One region of the Paenibacillus sp. sgz302164 genome, then DNA from elsewhere that is predicted to be linked to it. Evidence: predicted binding sites of a transcription regulator. Region 1 holds the regulator's gene; the other holds the start of a gene.
What was found. The regulator CtsR, encoded in region 1, represses protease genes until heat stress. The targets are predictions, from matches to a motif close to ATGGTCAATAAAGGTCAAACA.

Region 1 (10,112 bases):
ACAATATTTTCATTTTTCCCCGAAATGAAAAGGTTTTGATTGATGCACGACGATGCTGAGGACCAGCCCCATGGACAGCATGTTGCTCATTAAAGAACTTCCTCCATAGCTGACAAAAGGGAGCGCGATTCCCGTAAGCGGCATTAACCCGGTATGCATGGCGATATTCTCAAAAATTTGCAGCGTAAACATCGATACCACGCCGATAATTATATAAGATCCGGCTAAATCCTCGCATCTGATCGCAATAAGAATCATTCGATAAATCAGTAGAAAATAGAGCAGCAGCAGCACGGCTGAGCCTATGAAGCCGAATTCCTCACCGATAACGACATAAATCGAGTCGGCATAATCATAAGGGATATATCCGCTTTGCACCATTTTGCCCTTGAGGTAGCCTTCGCCCATAAGCTGGCCGGAACTGACTGCTCTCATGGAATTGACAACATGATAACTTTGATCCGGATCCAGAGTCGGGTCCAGAAAGGTCTGAATTCTGTGAAGCTGGTGTGTTTTTATGATTTTGTTGAAAACAGGCGTGTCTACGAAATATAAGGCCGTTATGCTGCCGACAATTACGATAAAGGTGATAAAGCCGATAAGTCCATGTTTTACACGAATCATGCCGATCCACAACATGCCGATCAATATGCAAATAAAAACGATCGATGTCCCCATATCGGGCTGATCCATGATGAGCAGAAACGGTATGCCTACAATGGCCAGCATTGGAACGATATCTCGAAAGAATCGCAGATAGTCGCCGCTGCGTTTTTCAATCATTTTCGCCAACAGCAGGATGACGAATACTTTGGCCAGCTCCGACGGCTGAAATTGCATGAAATGAAGGTTAATCCAACGTTGGGACCCGTTAATATTCATCCCTTTAAACTTGACGAAAACTAGCAAAAGGACGCTGAATATATAAAGATATACGGATAAGTGGCGCACGATACCCCTGTAATCGATCATGGCGAGGGCCAACATGGGCACAAACAAGACGGCAAACATAACCAAATTCGATATATGCAGCCCGGCATACTTCGTGTTATTCGTGGCGCTATAAATTGCAATCGTGCTGATCGCCATAAAACATATCAATAAGGAGATAATAACAGGGTCTAATTTTTTCGCTCTTAGCAGCAGTTCCTGGAGCATGCGCCACCCTTCCTTTCATTTGTTTCCGGGTTACATATTTTCTGATGCTGCAGTTGCATCGTGTTCAAGATAGAGGTTTTTCGCTTTTTCGTCATAGGCGTACAATTCGGCGTACCGTCCCCAGTCAATCAAAATGTCCAACTGATGGGCGGCTTCTTCCGAACCAAAGTGCTTTTCAAAAATTTCCACGAAAAATTCCCGCTCCATTTTGTTATTGGACTTGGAATGCAAGATCCAGATGATTTTTTCAATCATGGGGACGTGATGCAGCACCTGTTTTTTGAAAATTTCTTTCCTGTCCAGAACGCTGGCATCGGCAAAATGGCGCCCAATCTCCGTTAATTCGATATCTCCGTGTTGTATGCTGGCAAACCCGAGCATCTGCGCGGCTTCGACAATGGGCAAAAAGTCTTCAAGATTCAGGCTTAATTGATCGGCCAGCTTATATAAATCGACCGTTTTCCCGAGATCGTCGATCAATTCGATAAATCCCGTTAATGCACCGGCCGGCACTTTCGGCACTTTTTCGATCTTTTTCTTTTGCCCGCCAAACGGTTCATCCTGCTTCATTTCGCGTTTGGTCAAAATAGAATAAATTTTGTCGACAAGGCCTGTAAAGTGCGGCTCCTGCTTGTTTCGCCAATGAGGCATGGAAATGGGAATATCGGCGATGACCCGGGCAGGGTCGCGAGACAGGACGATGGCCCGATCGGACATGTACACCGCTTCTTCGATGCTGTGCGTGACCATAATAATGGACTTCGTAGGAATCTTTTTTTCCGTCCACAGTTCAAGCAAGTCGCGTTTGAGGTTCTCCGCGGTCAGAACGTCCAAGGCCGAAAAAGGCTCATCCATCAGCAAAATGTCGGGCTCCATCACTAAAGCGCGGCCAATGCCGACACGCTGCCTCATCCCTCCCGACAGTTCTTTCGGATAGGCACTTTCGAATCCGTCCAATCCGACCATATCGATGATCGAGAGGGCTTTGCGCATTTTGTCCGCTTCCGTCAGCGGTTTATTTTCAAGCCCCAGTTTTACGTTCTCCAGAACGGTCAGCCACGGAAAAAGCGCAAAAGACTGAAAGACCATGCCGACTCCGGGATTAGTCCCCCGTACTTCTTTACCGTTATAAAAGACGGCTCCCTGAGAGGGAGGGATGAGCCCGGCAATGATTCGAAGCAGAGTGGATTTGCCCGAACCGGATGGACCCAGGATGGAGACAAACTCGCCTTCCGTTATTTTCAGATGGATATCCTCCAGGATGTTGGCGCCGGCCGAGCCCGGCATATCGTAATGTTTGAGAACTTGCTGCAGTTCGATCAATGCATGTTTCATGGTGAAGACACCTCTATTCCAAATGATATTTTTTCTCGGAGACGGCGTACAGCTTGCGCCACACCAAGCGATTGACCAGAACGACCAGCAGGCACATCACGATAATTCCCCAAATGATTTGCGGCCAATCTCCTTTGGTTGTCGCCTCGGTAATGAATGTTCCTAACCCGGACGCTTGCAGGTTGTTGTTTTTCCACGAGACGAGCTCGGATACGATGCTTGCGTTCCAAGCGCCGCCGCTGGCGGTTATGCATCCCGTAATCAGAAAAGGAAATATGCTCGGCAAAATTAACTTCACCCATGTTTGTAGACGCGACAAACGCAAAATAGATGCAGCTTCTTTCAAATCGGAAGGAATGGCCATCGCTCCGGCGATGACGTTGAACAGGATGTACCACTGCGTTCCCAGCATCATGAGAGGAACAGCGCCGATATCCATGCTGATCCCAAGCTTCAGGTACAGGATGGCGAACAACGGGAAAGCCATATTGGCCGGAAAAGAAGCGAGGACCTGCACAACAGGCTGAGCAATCCTGGATAGTTTGGGACTCATCCCGATCATGACCCCGACCGGAACCGTCCATGCTGCGGCCAGCAGCGTTGCCACGAATACGCGAAGAGCCGTTAAAAGCCCGAGTCCGACAACCCGCAACAATTCCTTCCAGCTTAACTGTACGATTTCGAGCAGAGCTTCATACACATACCTCGCGACGAACAAAATGATGACGATTCCGATTAGCCGGACCGCTATTTTGGATGCGAGTGCAGGCGGTTTCGGCCAATGGATGGCGGCGCTTCGCTTTTTGAAACGACTGCTTAGGTCGTGAAAAAAGGTTCCGGCGGCATGATTAGCGTAGCGAACGAATCTGGCGCGTTTGAGGATATCGTATACCCAGGATTGCGGCACTTCGCCCGCTTCCGTTTGCTCGTTCTTGAATTTTTGCGCCCAAGCGACGATCGGCCGCCAGAACAGCTGGTCTACCAGAATAATCAGAATGACCATAGTGATAATGGCGTATACAATGGCTTTCACGTTTCCTTGATCGGCGGCCAAAGCCATGTAAGAGCCGATGCCGGGCAGATGAATGTCTTGATTGAGCACGCTGATCGATTCGCTGGCCGCGAGAAAAAACCAGCCTCCGCCGAAAGACATCATGCTGTTCCACACGAGCCCCAACATGGAAAAGGGCACTTCGAGCTTGGTAAAGCGCGGCCACCGGCCAAGCCGGTGAATGCTGGCTGCTTCGTCCAGCGCCCGCGGTATCGTTGTCAGCGAGTGGTAGAAGCTGAATGTCATATTCCATACCTGACCGGTGAATATGGCAAAGATCGAAGCACATTCGACGCCGAGCAGACTGCCGGGAAAAAGCGCCATGAACATCAAGACGGTTGCCGACAGGAAACCGAGCACAGGCACGGATTGCAGGATGTCGAGCGCAGGGATCATAATTTTCTCGGCAATCCGGTTATTCGCGGCGATTCGCCCGTATACGAACGTAAACAATAGCGAAGCGCCGAAGGCGATGAACATTCTCAAAAGCGAGCGCCCCGCGTAATAAGGAAGCAGATAGGGGTCAAGGTTCATAACAGGCTGCTGGCTTGGAGAAAATGGGGCGCGCATACCGGCGCCAAGCTGGGCAGCCATATAAAGAATGGACATAAGCATGAGAAAGACGATGATGTCCGCCAAACCGAACTTACGTTTGCTGTTGATGGTGGAGAAGCCGTTCCATTTCATCGTGATAACCCCCTTTGGGCGAAATAAAAAAACTCTCCCCTGCAATTGGCAGGAGGAGAGCGCAAATATTCCATCTATTCAGGTTGATTATCAGATGAATCAGCGGCAGAACAAGCCCTTGGGCAAGCCGGGCTTTGAACATGCTTGATGACGATCTGAGGGTACGCTGAATAATGGATGCACACGTTTCCTAGCTAACAATGCATATGGCAAGCTATTCATCTGTCGCATTCGACTACTACTGTCCATTTCCAGTTTCCCCCCTTTGTACATACAATATGAAAGCCCTCAGGGATTGGTCCCAGAGGGCATGCGTTTACAAGGCAATAAAACGGCTCCCCCTAGTCCAGTTTTGACACTATACAACGTAAAGCGAACGTTCGTTCGCTTAGCCACCTTAAGAAAAGCCTTAATCCGGCAGTTCCTGTTCTACCCATTGGCATCTTTCGATATTTCCGGGCAGTGGCCTATGTTTGTATAGGAGCCTCACCTAACGAGGACATATTTAATTCCTTTGAAATCGTACTCCTAAGTACGCTTGCTTGTCAATAGCAAAAAAAGCAAAAAAGAATCAATTGGAAAGCGCCGTGACGTTAAGTTGGAGTAATTTTGTAAATACTGAGTGTAGAGCCGCAAATCAGGCGCAAAATACTTTTTAACAGCAACACTTGTCAAAAAGAAAGGAAATGATTATAATTTAGTTAAGGTCAAAGAAAGTCAAAGTCAATTTACTTCTAGAATTCTGGGAGGATGAATTGATGCGTAATGTTTCAGAAATTATCGAGCAGTACTTGAAACAAGTTTTGCTGCAAAGTCCCGAAGGAGCGATCGAGATTCAGCGCAATGAGCTTGCCGATCAGTTCCAATGCGTTCCGTCCCAAATCAACTACGTTATCAGCACCCGGTTTACTTTGGAGAAGGGATACATTGTGGAGAGCAAGCGCGGGGGCGGCGGCTATATTCGCATCCAGAAAATCGAGCTGCGTCAGCACGGCTCCATACTCGATCACATTTTTCGAACGATTCACACTCACATAGATCAGGTCGCCTCCGAGGGACTTATTTATCAGCTGCAGGAAGGCCATTTTATTTCTGCACGTGAGGCCAATCTGATCAAGGCGGCCATCTCCAGGGATGTGCTGACATTCGAGCTCCCGCTGCGGGATGAAATCCGCGCTAATATTCTTAAGGCAATGCTGATATCCTTGCTGAGCAAATGAGGGAGGGGTACACTTTATGATTTGTCAGGAGTGCGGCAAACGGCCGGCGACGCTTCATTTCACCAAGATCATAAACGGCGACAAAAACGAGTTTCACATTTGCGAAACTTGCGCCCGCGAGAAGGGCGAGATGATTCCGGGCTCTTCCAACGGATTTTCCATCCACAATTTGTTGTCGGGACTTCTGGATTTTGAGCCTTCGTCGGTCGCTTCTGCCAAGCCGCAGTCGGTGCGCTGCGAACATTGCGGTCTCACCTACACCCAATTCAGCAAACTCGGGCGATTCGGCTGCGGTTCATGCTACCAAAGCTTTTCGGAGAAATTAGATCCTCTGTTCAAAAGAGTGCACGGCAACACGGTTCATGTAGGCAAAGTTCCCAAACGCACTGGAGGACTTGTTCAATACAAGCGGGAAATCGAAAGTCTCAAAAAGGAAATGATGACCCGCATCGAAAGCGAAGAGTTCGAGCAGGCGGCTAAAATCCGCGATCAAATTCGGGAAATCGAAAAGAAGATCGCCGGAAATTAGGGTCTTGAGGAGGGTATGATTTCAATGGCGCTGCATCGTTTTACAGGAGATGCTTTAAGCGAATGGATGAAGGGGGACGGGCCGGAATCCGATATTGTCATCAGCAGTCGGATACGCATTGCCCGCAACCTCAAGGATTATCCTTATCCCATGCTCGCGACGAATCAGCAATCGGAGGAAGTGCTTGATCGGCTCTCTGGGGTTTTGGACAACGAAGAGCTGGAAACGATCAGTCATTTTTCGCTGATTCCGTTGTCGGAGCTTAACGAGCTGGAGCGGATGGTGCTGGTGGAAAAGCACTTGATCAGCCCGAATCTGGCGAACGAATCCAGGAATGGAGCCGTCATATTAAGCGAGAATGAATCTATCAGCATTATGATCAACGAAGAAGACCATTTGCGGATCCAGTGCTTGTGTCCCGGATTTCAGATTAAAGAAGTATGGGATTTGGCCAATCAGCTTGACGATATTTTTGAATCCCAGCTTGATTACGGGTATGATGAGAAAAGAGGCTATCTGACGAGCTGTCCTACGAATGTGGGCACAGGGATTCGGGCTTCCGTCATGATGCATCTCCCCGCGCTCGTGCTCACCCAACAAATCAACCGGATTTTATCGGCGGTTACACAAGTTGGGCTGACCGTTAGAGGATTATACGGGGAAGGCAGCGAAGCTTTAGGTAATCTGTTTCAAATCTCCAACCAGATTACGTTGGGCCAGTCGGAAGACGAGATCATCGACAATCTTTTTAGCGTAGCGCGGCAAATTATCGAGCATGAACGCGCCGCAAGGCATAAGCTAATGCAAGAATCCAAAATGCGCATCATCGACCGCGTCAACCGCTCCCTCGGGATATTATCCTATGCGGGGATTATGGACTCGAAGGAAGCGGCCCAACGATTGTCGGATGTGAGGCTGGGCATTGACGTTGGGATCATCAACAATGTTTCATCCAACATTCTCAATGAACTGCTGGTGATGACGCAGCCCGGATTTTTGCAGCAGAGCGCGGGAGAAAAGTTGTCCGCCGAAGACCGCGACATCCGCAGGGCGGAATTGATCCGGGAAAAATTCGGCCGCTATTAAAGGCAGCATCATCCTTTGGGTTTTCCATAGATATATTACTTTTGGAGGTGTTTCTCTATGATGTTTGGAAGATTTACGGAACGAGCGCAAAAGGTTCTCTCCTTAGCTCAAGAAGAGGCCGTTCGGTTGGGGCACAACAATATTGGAACTGAGCATATTTTACTCGGACTGATCCGTGAAGGCGAGGGGATTGCAGCCAAAGCGCTGATTGCACTGGGCCTGGGGCTTGAGAAGATCCAGGACGAAGTGGAATCCTTGATTGGCCGCGGTCAAGAACAGCCGACCAACATCGCGTACACGCCGAGAGCAAAGAAAGTCATTGAGCTTTCTATGGACGAAGCCAGAAAATTAGGCCATACTTACGTAGGAACCGAGCACATTTTACTCGGGCTCATTCGCGAAGGCGAAGGGGTCGCGGCGCGTGTGCTGAACAACCTCGGCGTCAGCCTGAATAAAGCGCGCCAGCAAGTGCTGCAGCTGCTCGGCAGCAGCGAAACCGTATCACCGAGCCACGGCGCTAATCCGAATGTGAACACGCCGACGCTTGACGGTTTGGCCAGAGACCTCACCGCATTTGCGAAAGAGGGCCATTTGGATCCGGTTATCGGGCGCAGCAAGGAAATCGAGCGCGTCATTCAAGTGCTGAGCCGCAGAACGAAAAACAATCCGGTCCTGATCGGGGAACCGGGCGTCGGTAAAACGGCGATTGCCGAAGGCTTGGCGCAAAAAATCATCAACAATGAAATTCCGGAAACGTTGAAAGATAAAAGGGTCATGACCCTCGATATGGGCTCGGTCGTTGCGGGAACCAAGTACCGCGGCGAGTTCGAAGACCGGCTCAAAAAGATTATGGACGAGATTCGCCAAGCGGGCAATATCGTGTTGTTCATTGACGAGCTGCACACTTTGATCGGCGCAGGCGGGGCGGAAGGCGCGATCGATGCGTCGAACATCCTGAAGCCGGCGCTGGCGAGAGGCGAGCTGCAGTGCATCGGGGCGACTACGCTGGACGAATACCGCAAATATATCGAGAAAGATGCAGCGCTCGAGCGCCGTTTCCAACCGATTACGGTAGACCAGCCGTCTCCTGACGAAGCGATTCAAATTCTTCACGGGCTCCGCGACCGTTACGAAGCGCATCACCGCGTGAAAATTACGGATGCGGCTATCGAGGAAGCGGTGAAGCTGTCCGACCGCTATATCACCGACCGTTTCCTGCCGGATAAGGCGATTGACCTTATTGACGAGGCCAGCTCCAAAGTAAGGCTGCGTTCCTACACGATTCCGCCTAGCTTGAAACAGTTGGAAAATAAGCTGGATGATATCCGCAAGGAAAAAGATGCGGCCGTGCAAAGCCAGGAGTTCGAAAAAGCGGCCGGCCTGCGCGATACCGAGCAAAAACTTCGCGAGGAACTGGATTCCACGCGAAACGAGTGGAAAGAAAAACAAGGCCGTCTGGATACCGAAGTGACTCCGGAGGATATCGCTCAGGTCGTTGCAAGCTGGACGGGAATTCCGGTCAGCAAACTGGCCGAAGAAGAGACCGAGCGTCTGCTCAAAATGGAAGACATTTTGCATGAGCGCGTAATCGGTCAAGAAGAGGCGGTCAAAGCGGTAAGCCGCGCCATCCGCCGCGCCAGAGCCGGTCTGAAAGATCCGAAGCGCCCGATGGGCTCCTTCATCTTCCTTGGACCAACCGGCGTAGGTAAAACGGAACTGGCACGCGCCCTGGCGGAATCGCTGTTCGGCGATCAAAACGCCGTCATTCGCATCGATATGTCCGAGTACATGGAGAAGCACTCCACATCCCGCCTGGTAGGAGCGCCTCCGGGGTATGTCGGATATGAGGAAGGCGGCCAGCTTACTGAAAAAGTGCGCCGCAAACCATACTCGGTCGTCCTGCTTGACGAGATCGAGAAAGCTCATCCTGAAGTGTTCAACATCCTGCTTCAAGTGCTGGAGGACGGACGCCTGACGGATTCCAAAGGCCGCACCGTCGATTTCCGCAACACGTTGATCATCATGACGTCCAACGTGGGCGCGGAGATGATCAAGAAAAACTCCACGCTCGGCTTTACGGCCGTGCAGGATGCCGGCAAAGAATACTCCAACATGAAAGACAAAGTGATGGGCGAGCTGAAGAAAAGCTTCCGTCCGGAGTTCCTGAACCGGATCGACGAGATCATCGTCTTCCACTCTCTGGATGAGCAGCATATCGCTCAAATCGTTAGCCTGATGGCGGACGATCTGCGCAAGCGCCTGAAAGAGCAGGAAGTGGACTTCAACCTTACGGACAAAGCGAAAATGTTCCTTGCCAAAGAAGGCTTTGACCCGACTTACGGGGCAAGACCGCTGCGCAGAGCGATTCAAAAGCATATCGAGGACCGGCTGTCCGAGGAGCTGCTCAGAGGCAATATCTCCAAAGGCGATTCCTTAACCATCGACGAAAAAGAAGGCGAGCTTGTCGTCCTTCGCGGCGAAGGCGTAACAGCCCAATAATGTTCCTGAAAAGCATTTTGCTCCATCCGTTGCGGTGGCGGCAAAATGCTTTTTCTTTCGTATATTTTTCATCGGCCCTTTCACACACTTAGCAAAAGTGGTAAACTTTTATTGGTAAGTATAGCCAGATATTTCCGCATGTCTTATAAGGGAGCAAGTGCATAATGAGCAAACAGAAGACGAAATTTTGCTGCCAGGAGTGCGGCTACGAATCGCCGAAATGGATGGGCAAATGCCCAGGCTGCCAATCGTGGAACACGATGGTTGAAGAAGTGGAAACCGTTGTTCGCACCCAGGGGATGAATTCCTCTTTCGCCAGAACGAAAGAAAAGCCCACCCCTATCATACATATCGAGAGCAGCCCTGAGCCGAGAGTATTGACGAATAACCAGGAATTGAACCGCGTGTTGGGCGGAGGCATCGTTCCCGGTTCCCTGATTCTCGTCGGAGGAGACCCGGGGATCGGCAAGTCGACGCTGCTGCTGCAAACTTCATTCGCGCTTACGCAAGCCGGGCAGAAAGTGCTTTATATATCCGGAGAGGAATC
Region 2 (10,112 bases), on a different contig from region 1:
CTTCTCCTCTTCAAGTGTCTACAAGTGTGCTGATTATGAATTACAGACCTTTGCTTGCGATGAAAGCGGCAAGGTCAACGACACGGTTGGAGTAGCCCCACTCGTTGTCGTACCAGGAAACCACTTTCAGCATGTTGTCGCCAACTACCATTGTGGACAGGGCATCGATCGTGGAGGAAGCAGGATCTCCGTTGTAGTCGCTGGATACAAGAGGCTCGTCGGAGTAGTTCAGGATGCCTTTCAGAGCGCCTTGAGCCGCTGCTTTCAGAGCTGCGTTCACTTCGTCTACAGTTACGTTGACTTTTGTTTCTACAACCAGGTCCGTAACGGATACGTTAGGCGTAGGAACACGCATAGCCATACCGTTCAGTTTGCCTTTCAGTTCAGGCAGAACAAGGCCGATCGCTTTAGCTGCGCCAGTGCTGGAAGGAATGATGTTCTCAGCGGCTGCGCGGGCACGGCGAAGGTCTTTGTGCGGCAGGTCAAGCACGGATTGGTCGTTCGTGTAGGAGTGAACAGTAGTCATCATACCTTTAACGATACCGAATTGGTCGTTGATCACTTTCGCGAACGGAGCCAAGCAGTTAGTCGTACAAGAAGCGTTGGAGATTACAGTGTGTGCAGCAGGATCGTATTTATCTTCGTTAACGCCAAGAACGATTGTAATATCTTCGTCAGTTGCAGGAGCGGAGATGATTACTTTCTTAGCGCCGCCTTTCAGGTGAAGGGAAGCTTTTTCTTTCGCTGTGAAAATACCGGTAGATTCAACAACGATTTCAGCGCCTACGGAAGCCCAAGGCAGGTTTCCAGGGTCGCGCTCAGCGAATACTTTGATGGAACGGCCGTTCACGATCAGTTCGCCTTCGCCAGCTTCTACAGTAGCGTTAAGTTTGCCGTGAGTTGTGTCGTACTTGAGCAAGTGAGCCAATGTTTTTACGTCTGTCAGATCGTTTACTGCCACGATTTGAACTTCAGTGCTGTTCAGAGCTGCGCGGAACACGTTGCGTCCAATACGTCCGAAACCGTTAATACCTACTTTTACCATAGCGAATTCCTCCTAAGATTTAAAAATTATATGGTCAAGACGGTCAAAAAGACACGTCATGATGGCATTTGTGGGGCATGCTTCATAATTTCCAGCGCGGCGGCTTCATCCGTCACGAGCACGTCTTCCTGGCCGTGAAGCAGTACGGAAGCGATCGCTTCCCCCTTGCTCTTGCCGCCTGCGACGCCGATGACGACTTCAACGCGCTGAATGTCTTCCAGCCTGAGGCCGACTGTAGCCATCTTGTGGACGACATTTCCTTGCCGGTCAAAATAATAGCCGAACGCTTCGGCCAAAGCTCCTTCTTCCTGCAGGCTGTGCGTCGTCCGGGCATCCACCTTGCGCCTGCGGGCCATGACCATAGCTTCTCCGATTCCGTGTACGACGATGCGGCAGCTGCGCACGACGTCGACAACCTCCTGGATCTGCGGGTCCTGGATCAAAGTCTGATAAGCTTCTTCGCCCAAATGGTCGGGCACATGCAAAAGCCTGTATTTGCCGCCTGTCTTTTTGGCCATAATGGATGCGATGGTGTTCGCCTGCATATCCACGCTCTCGCCGAGTCCGCCCCGGGCCGGTACGAACCAACTGCCCTTCATGCGCGACGAGATCGTCAAATGGTTCGCAACCTGCGCCATCGTCGATCCGCCCGTTACGGCAATGACATCGTCTTTGGCGACGTGTTTGCGCAAAGCGGCCGCTCCTGCCCGTCCAAGCTCCTTCTTCGTGAAGGCGGAGACGTCCGAATCGCCGGGCACGACGATGACCTGGGCGATTTGAAACGCCCGGCTGATGCTCTCTTCCAGGTCCGTCAGGCCGAAAGCGGCTTTAATGATCGGCTCCATCTTCTCCAGAAGCCGGTGGCCGGATTCGCTGACCTTCATGCCTGTGGCATCCGTCTCCAGCAGGCCCAGCTCCTTGAGGAACTCAACCTCGCCGCGCAGGACGCGCTCCGTCATATCGAGCGAGCTGGCCAGCGTTCTTCTCCCTACGACACCGGAAACAAGGATGTGGCGCAGAATCGAGTAACGTTTTTTCATAACATCCATGAGGTCCGGCAAGAGCTGCTTTTGAATGTCAAGGATTTCTCTCATATGACGATCACAACGCTCCTGCTCCATTGATTGGACGTTTTATGTCCCGGGTATGCATTTTTCGTCCCACCCGAGCAAAAAAAATTGAGTACTGCCAGTACTTCAAATTCGGTAAGTCTTCAACTTGAATCGCACATTGTCGAGATATATCGTTCCGTGCATTATTATTATAACCAATTGCTTTGTCAGATTCAACAATTGTTCAAATATTTTTGCCTTTTTTTACTGAAAGCATTTTCAGTCTTGCTTTTTTTTATTCGGTGTCATATAATAACCCTTGCTTCACTAAATTTCAATTGCATGCGCCCGTGGTCCAATGGATATGACGTAGGCCTCCGGAGCCTGAGATAGGGGTTCGATTCCCTTCGGGCGCGCCAACACGAACGAAGATCAGTTGCGAAACTGATTTTTTTTGATTATAAGTTTGACCTTTCTTGACCTTTGTTTGTTTTTTCGGTATCATACTAGTTAACAACGAGTTCGTTTGAAAATGTTCCCTTTCGTATTAAGAAAGGCGCAGACTTTTTAAACATTCTCTTGGCCATACTGTAAGTAGTATTTCCATTTGAAACCATTGTACCCATCGAAGGAGGTAATTCTCATGAGTTTTATCCCTATGGTCGTTGAACAGGACGCCCGCGGCGAAAGAGGCTATGATATCTATTCCCGTTTGCTGAAGGACCGCATCATTTTCCTCGGTACCGGCGTAAACGATGTCGTCGCGAACTCCATTATTGCCCAGCTTCTTTTCCTGGCCGCACAAGACCCTGACAAAGATATCAGCCTTTACATCAATAGCCCAGGCGGTTCCATTACAGCAGGGATGGCCATCTACGATACGATGCAGTTCATCAAGCCGGACGTTTCCACGATCTGCGTGGGCATGGCCGCTTCCATGGGCGCATTCTTGCTGACGGCCGGCGCCAAAGGCAAGCGCTACGCGCTTCCTAACAGCGAAGTGATGATCCATCAGCCGCTCGGCGGTGCGGAAGGTCAAGCTTCCGATATCGAGATCCGCGCGAAACGCATCCTCAAAATGCGCGACAACCTGAACAAAATTCTTGCCGAGCGCAGCGGCCAGCCGCTGGAGCGCATCGAGAAGGATACGGACCGCGACTACTTCATGAGCGCTGCGGAAGCGGCGGAATACGGACTTATTGACAAAGTCATCGAGCGCGTGTAACGCCATCCGCTCAAAATAACAAAAAACCAGCCTTCCCGAACGCTTCCGGGCGCTCAGGGGCTGGTTTTTTTATGCTTACTTTTTATCTTCCATAGGGTAGAAAATCAGATCGATCGGGAACGCCGATCCCGCCGGAGGCGTGAACTCGATATCCAGGGAATCTTCGCTTCCCGTGGTCCGGGCCAGCAGCGTCAAACCGTCGAACGCCGTGACTACGCCGGAATACGGAACGGGAATCATTTCTCCGTTCACCTTGAACGGACCTTTGAACACGCCGCCTTTGGCCATCATCATGACCGCCATTTTGCGCGGCTTGTTGATATGCATTTTGTACACGACGCCGTAGTTGCCGCCGTTATCCACGTTTTCCTTGCGCATCACATCGTAGCCTTTGACGAACGGGTCGGTTTTGTTGTCTCCGATCGATACCACCGATGTTTTGGTAAAGGATGAAGCATCTATATCCCAATTAATCTGGGAGACCGGGAACGTTCCCCGCACATGGCCGGTGTAAGGCAGCAGCGGAAGATCTTTCAACGAGTTCGTGGACAGCTTCTCGGTAACGGCAAAAGACATTTGCAGTTCCCCGTCCGTTTCCACGTCGTAGAACAGGTTCACGCCTTGACCCGGATAAAAATCGGGAAGCTTCGCATAAACATACGTTTGATGCGGCGGAATGGTCAGCTTTTGGTCATACACATTGTTTAGCAAAAAGTCCACGGAAGCTTCGCTTCCAATCAAATTCGCATATACGGAAGGATATACTTCGCCTTTGTTCGTCGTTTTGATCGTAACGGCTTGGTCCGTATTGTTGGTGGCGAAAATCGCCATCGTCATCTTTTGCTTCGTGCCGTTAATGTGATCGGCATACAAGCGCGCTTTTCCGTTGATGTTATCCTGATACAAAATCCCTCTCTCGGTAAACTCTTCGGGACTGTCGCTAACCAGAAGCTTGCGGTCGGTCTCTTGCGTCACCTTCTTGGTCAAAGCCGGCATTTGGTTAAAATGCGCCCAGATGATGCCCCAATCCGCTTTGATCGAGCTGCCGATCGGCTTGGTGTAAATCGGATACTCGAACTCGCTCAAATACTGCTGGTCGACGACTGTGACATAGCTTTTGAACTCCTTGCTCACATGTCCATGGGCATCGGCCACCGTCAAGGATACCGGATACTTGCCCGGTTGGAAAAAGGCTTCCTGCTTCCCTTTCCAGTTGTAAGATACAAGGCCTTCCGCGTCCGGATCGTAACTCAGGTCGACGTATTTGACAGGCTCTCCGAGCCGGTACGAAGCCTTCGCCGTTGTAAACTTGGCGACAGGTGTGGAGTTGCTGTCCCGATCTACATAAACACCCTCAGCCGCAGGAAACGAAATGATTTCCACCCGGCGGAGCTCGCCGTTGTACGTATATTTGGCCCCCATATAGTCCGCTACCCATGTCAGCTTCACTAGCAGCTTGCCATTCACGATTGAAGCAACTTTATCAAAAGGGGTATCGACGCCGTTGATCGTCACTTTCTTGTTGTCGACATCCAATACGATATCGTAACCCGATGGTGTCATATGAATCGTCCGGGTCGCGTCGCTCCACTCGACTTTGAATCCCATCGAATCGCCGAGGAATTTGGCGGGAACGAACGTGCTTCCGTCAATAATCGTGGCCGGGGCGTCCAATTGCACCTGCTCGCTGTTCACAAATGCATCCGTCTTGTCCAAATACAGCAGGATCATGGAGGCGCTTGCGGAAACCGCACCGGCTACAGGCGCTATGGCGATGCTCGACACAAACATAAGCAGCGCCAGCAGCAGGGTAAGCTCTTTCTTGAACTGTTTCATCTTCTTACTCCTTTTGTCCGATAAGTAAGTGAAAATGGCAAAAAGCCTTTTCCTTCTTTAGTCACGTTAATTAGACGCGCGCATCAAGAGAAAGGTTTCTCACATTCACAAGTTGTTAACAATTTTGCCACGGAATTAGCTGATAAAGGAAATTGAGCGAACGGCCCGGCGGAAACATATATTCCTTCGAAATGACAGGCGCCGGCCGCTTGCGCAACCGGGAAGGAGACAGCTTGGCAGGGAAAAAACCTGCGAAAGTACAGGTTTTTCCTGTGCAATTGACTTATTTTGGAGAAAAACCTGCAAAAGTACAGGAATTTTCACCGAAAGTGAATCTGAGCCCACGTATTCGGTGAAAAGCCTGCACTTTCGCAGGAATTCTTCGCGGCCAGCGATCAAGGACGCAAATTCATGTATTTTTGCAGGTTTTCTTCGTGCAGCCTGGCAGATTGCGGCTATCGCCTCTGACGCGGCGGGGGGGGTCTTGGGCAGCCTGATTTTTGCAGGCTTTCTACGCAGCACGGCCAGGCGGATTACGCAATCGACTCCGACCCCTCGCATCTTTGAGCAACTAAGGCAAAAACGCAAAAAAGCTTCCCCGAGAGGAAGCCTTCGTTCGAATTATTGGTTCTCCAATTCTTCTTTGCTGACCAATGTGACTAAAGCGTTTACAGCCTGCTCGGCGTCCGAACCTTCCGCACTTATGAAAACTTCGGTCCCTGTGCTGATGGCGAGGCTCATAATACCCATGATGCTCTTCGCATTTACTTTCTTTTCATCTTTTTCAACAAAGATTTCCGATGAAAATTTATTCGCCTCTTGAACAAACAATGCCGCAGGTCTGGCATGAAGTCCCGTTCTCAACTTCACAACGACTGGCCGTCTGGACATGGAACTAATTCCCCCTACTCAAGCTTATATGAAATACTGTCGAATACATCTCATTACCCTATGTTAAAACATTATAGCATTTTTCGCGGAAGTACACTAGAAAAATTGAGAAAAACTTGCGAATTAGCTGTTTGGTTGTGTCGTACTTACGAATTTCGCAGTTTTTCGGCTAATTCATCTATTTTTCGAAGGCGATGATTCACGCCCGACTTGCTGACGCTGCCTTTTAGCATATCGCCGACTTCCTTCAGGTTCATATCCGGATGCTGCAGCCTGATTTCGGCGACTTCCCGCAGCTTCTCCGGCAAGTTCTCGAGGCCGACTTCCCTTTGCAGCAGTCGGATGTTGTCGATCTGCCTGACGGCCGCGCCGATCGTCTTGTTCAGGTTTGCCGTTTCGCAATTCACGATACGGTTCACCGAATTGCGCATATCTTTCATAATGCGCACGTCCTCGAACCGCAGCAGCGCTTGATGAGCGCCGATGATGCTCAGGAATTCGATGATTTTCTCGCCTTCCTTGATGTAAAAGACGAACCCTTTTTTGCGCTCGATGAAGCGCGCATTGAGATCGAACTTGTTCGCCAACTGGCACAGCGCTTTGCAATGCTCTTCATAGATCGAGGCGATCTCCAGATGGTACGAGGAGCCCTCGGGGTTGTTAACCGAGCCGCCGGCCATAAATGCACCGCGCAAATACGCCCGTTTGCAGCAGTTGCCGCGGATAATTTCCCTTTCGATATCGGGCGTGAACAGAAAGCCCTCGGAGACGATTTTCAGGTCGCTCAGAAGCTCCTGCACTTGTCCGGGCACTCTGACGATGTACACGTTGTTCTTCTTGAGGCGCATTTTTTTGCGCACAAGCAGCTCCGTATGGAGGTGGTACGTCTTTTTCAGGAGGGTATAGATTCTCCTTGCGATGGCGGCGTTTTCGGTTGAAATGTCCAGGATGACGCGTTGATTAGACAACTGCACGGTGCCGTTCATACGGATCAGCGCCGACAGTTCCGCTTTTTCGCAGCACGCATCCGTTTCGATTAAAGTCAGTTCTTTTTTGGTTTGTGCCGCAAAGGACAAAGGTCTCACCTCTTCCTTAACATCCAGCTTTCGACGAGCTGATAAATATGGTCACTCAGCTTTTCAGCATCGTGGCGCAGGTAGGTACGGAACAGCACGAGCCGGTCGGCAATGACCTGGTACCCTCTCTTCGTCACTTCATCCAAATCGAGGTGGACGGCCTTGGAGCCCTGCTCCGCGTACTTGGCCTGAACCTGAGGCGGAATCTCGCCATTGTTGACGATGACATAGTCGAACAAATGGTGGCCCAAATGGCTGTGAATCGCGTCCAAATGGTCGCCGACCGAGTAATCGTCCGTTTCGCCCGGCTGCGTCATCACATTGCAGATGAACATTTTCACGGCGTCCGAGCTCATGATTTCCTGAGCGATTTGGGGAACCAGCAGATTGGGGAGTATGCTCGTATATAAACTTCCCGGACCGCACAGAATCGCATCCGCCTGGCGAATGGCCTGCAGCGCCTCCTCCAGAGGAGCGACATCGGGAGGTTCGATCAATACGCGCTTGATCCGGCCCTGCGCCTTGGGGATTTTGGACTCGCCCTCGACCGTTGAGCCGTCTTCCATGACAGCTTTCAGCACAATCGCATGGCTGGATGCCGGCAGCACTCTGCCCTTGACCGCGAACACCCGGTTCATCTCTTTGACAGCGGTGACAAAGTCGCCTGTAATGTCCGTGAGAGCAGCCAGAATCAAATTCCCGAGACTGTGTCCGGCAAGCCCGGTTCCCGTCTGAAACCGGTACTGCAGCATTAAAGAAAGCAGAGGCTCCACATCGGCCAAAGCCGTCAGCACGTTGCGAATGTCGCCGGGTGGCGGCATCTGCATTTCCGCTCGGAGAATCCCAGAGCTCCCCCCGTCATCGGCGACTGTCACAATAGCCGTAATATCAACGGGCTTCTCTTTCAATCCTCTAAGCATAACCGAAAGCCCGGTGCCGCCGCCGATAACAACGATCTTGGGAACGCTCTGCAAGCTATCTCTTTTCATCTATACACCCTCTTAAATAATGAACAGCTTCTTATACGCGGTCACGTTCGGCGTCCCGGTGGCTTACACGCACGACTTCCGTCTCGCTGGTCCCCATTACTTTGCCCAAATATTCCGAAATGGCGACAGACCTGTGCTTGCCTCCCGTACAACCGATTCCGACGACGACCTGGCTCTTGCCTTCTTTCTTGTACTGCGGCATCAGGAAGTGCAGCATATCCAGCAGTTTGGCAAGAAATTCCTGCGTTTCGTTCCATTTCATGACGTAATCGTACACATCCGGGTCCTGACCGGTCTGCGGACGCAGTTGATCGACATAATGCGGATTCGGCAAAAAGCGCACGTCAAAAATCAAATCGGCATCAATCGGGATTCCGTACTTAAATCCAAAAGAGATTACATTTATAGATATGCGATTCGTTTCCAAATTGGTAAACCTGGAAATAATTCTTTCCTTGAGCTGGGTCGGCTTAAGCGCACTCGTATCGATGACTTGCGTCGCCAAGCCTTTCAGCTCTTCAAGCAGCTTGCGCTCCAGGCCGATACCGTCCAGCGGTACGCCCTGCGGAGCGAGCGGATGGCGGCGGCGGCTTTCCTTATAACGCTGCACCAGGGCAGCATCCGTAGCGTCAAGGAACAGAATCTCGTAGGTCAGGGTATAATTCTCTCGAATGCTGCGCAGCGACTCCTGAAGCGCCGTAAAAAACTCACGCCCCCGCAAATCAATCACCAGCGCGACTTTGCCGATTTTGCCCGCCGACTGTTCGATCAGTTCGGCAAATTTGGGTATGAGCACCGGAGGCAAATTATCGACGCAAAAAAATCCGAGATCCTCCAGACTCTGTACAGCGATCGTCTTTCCTGCGCCCGACATTCCTGTGATGATGACCAGCTTCGCTAAAGGGTGGATTTCTTCCATGGTTACACACCTTCCTTTGGAGTGCGTTTCGAGGACGGGTGTTGAGGCTTGGGAAAGGATTTCCGTTCCGAATATCGGATGTCGGGTGCACGTTTGCGAAGACGAACGCTTCGCAATTTCCGTGAACGGCCGAGCCTTTCGCTAACCTTCGCGATAAAGACGCATTGCTTTTCAGGCACCCGGAGATCCTTTCTCCAAAGCTGCAGCCCGTCTGCGAAACATGGCTGACACTAACGCAAGCTCAAACCGGCGGCGCCAACGACGCCCGCATCGTTGCCGAGTGTGGCAGGAACGATCTCAACGCCCTCGGCCGCCACTTCAGTCGTATATTTTTTAAACGTCTCCCGAATCGGGGCGAACAGGATTTCTCCCGCCTTGGATACGCCGCCGCCGATAACAAAGCGCTTCGGATTCAGTATGATGGAAACGGTCGCCATCGAACGGCCGAGGTAATAAGCGGCACGGTTCACGATACGCAGCGCCACTTCGTCCCCGCTTTTCGCCGCATCGAACACGTGTTTGGCTTCGATATTGTCGTGCAGAGCAAGCGATGTGCGCTCGCCGCGCTCTACGGCTTCTTTGGCCATGCGGATAATTCCCGTCGCGGAAGAAACCGTCTCCAGGCAGCCCACTTGACCGCAGCCGCAATTGATCGCTTCGATATCGGGAACGATGCTAATATGTCCGAGCTCGCCGGCCATACCGTTGGACCCTTGATAAATTTTCCCGTTAATGATAATGCCTCCGCCAACACCCGTTCCCAGCGTATAGCATACGCTGTTATCGATGCCTGCAGCCGCTCCCGCCCATGCTTCACCAAGAGCGGCGACGTTCGCGTCGTTGTCTATTTTTACCGTTTTGCCAAGCAAAGCTTCAAGCGTGCTTTTTGCGTGGACATCGCGCCATTGCAAGTTCGGCGAAAATTTGACAATGCCCTCCGGAATATTCAGAAATCCCGCAAGACCTGCACCAATACCGGCCACTTGCTCCCACTCGAAAGGAGAATCGTCAACAATTTTGCGCACATATTCGGCAATCCGGTTCAAAACAGCCTCAGGCCCCTGATCCGCGCCCGTAGG

Region 2: the regulator CtsR is predicted to act here: its motif matches at 2,561-2,581, upstream of clpP (ATP-dependent Clp endopeptidase proteolytic subunit ClpP).

Annotation. Positions count from the first base shown of each region.
Region 1 is NZ_JBVYOL010000036.1:571-10,682, forward strand. Features, by position in the region: gene AC0LWT_RS34770 (FtsW/RodA/SpoVE family cell cycle protein) at 10-1,158, opposite strand; gene AC0LWT_RS34775 (ABC transporter ATP-binding protein) at 1,189-2,493, opposite strand; gene AC0LWT_RS34780 (ABC transporter permease) at 2,507-4,231, opposite strand; M-box (ykoK) riboswitch at 4,562-4,736, opposite strand; gene AC0LWT_RS34785 (CtsR family transcriptional regulator) at 4,990-5,451, shown strand; gene mcsA (protein-arginine kinase activator protein McsA) at 5,468-5,980, shown strand; gene mcsB (protein-arginine kinase McsB) at 6,005-7,066, shown strand; gene clpC (ATP-dependent protease ATP-binding subunit ClpC) at 7,124-9,565, shown strand; gene radA (DNA repair protein RadA) at 9,730-10,112, shown strand, end outside.
Region 2 is NZ_JBVYOL010000010.1:251,486-261,597, forward strand. Features, by position in the region: gene gap (type I glyceraldehyde-3-phosphate dehydrogenase) at 41-1,045, opposite strand; gene AC0LWT_RS18695 (sugar-binding transcriptional regulator) at 1,102-2,139, opposite strand; tRNA gene AC0LWT_RS18700 (tRNA-Arg) at 2,442-2,516, shown strand; gene clpP (ATP-dependent Clp endopeptidase proteolytic subunit ClpP) at 2,741-3,322, shown strand; gene AC0LWT_RS18710 (copper amine oxidase N-terminal domain-containing protein) at 3,398-5,158, opposite strand; gene AC0LWT_RS18715 (HPr family phosphocarrier protein) at 5,780-6,049, opposite strand; gene whiA (DNA-binding protein WhiA) at 6,196-7,125, opposite strand; gene AC0LWT_RS18725 (gluconeogenesis factor YvcK family protein) at 7,131-8,114, opposite strand; gene rapZ (RNase adapter RapZ) at 8,146-9,033, opposite strand; gene AC0LWT_RS18735 (ROK family glucokinase) at 9,264-10,112, opposite strand, start outside.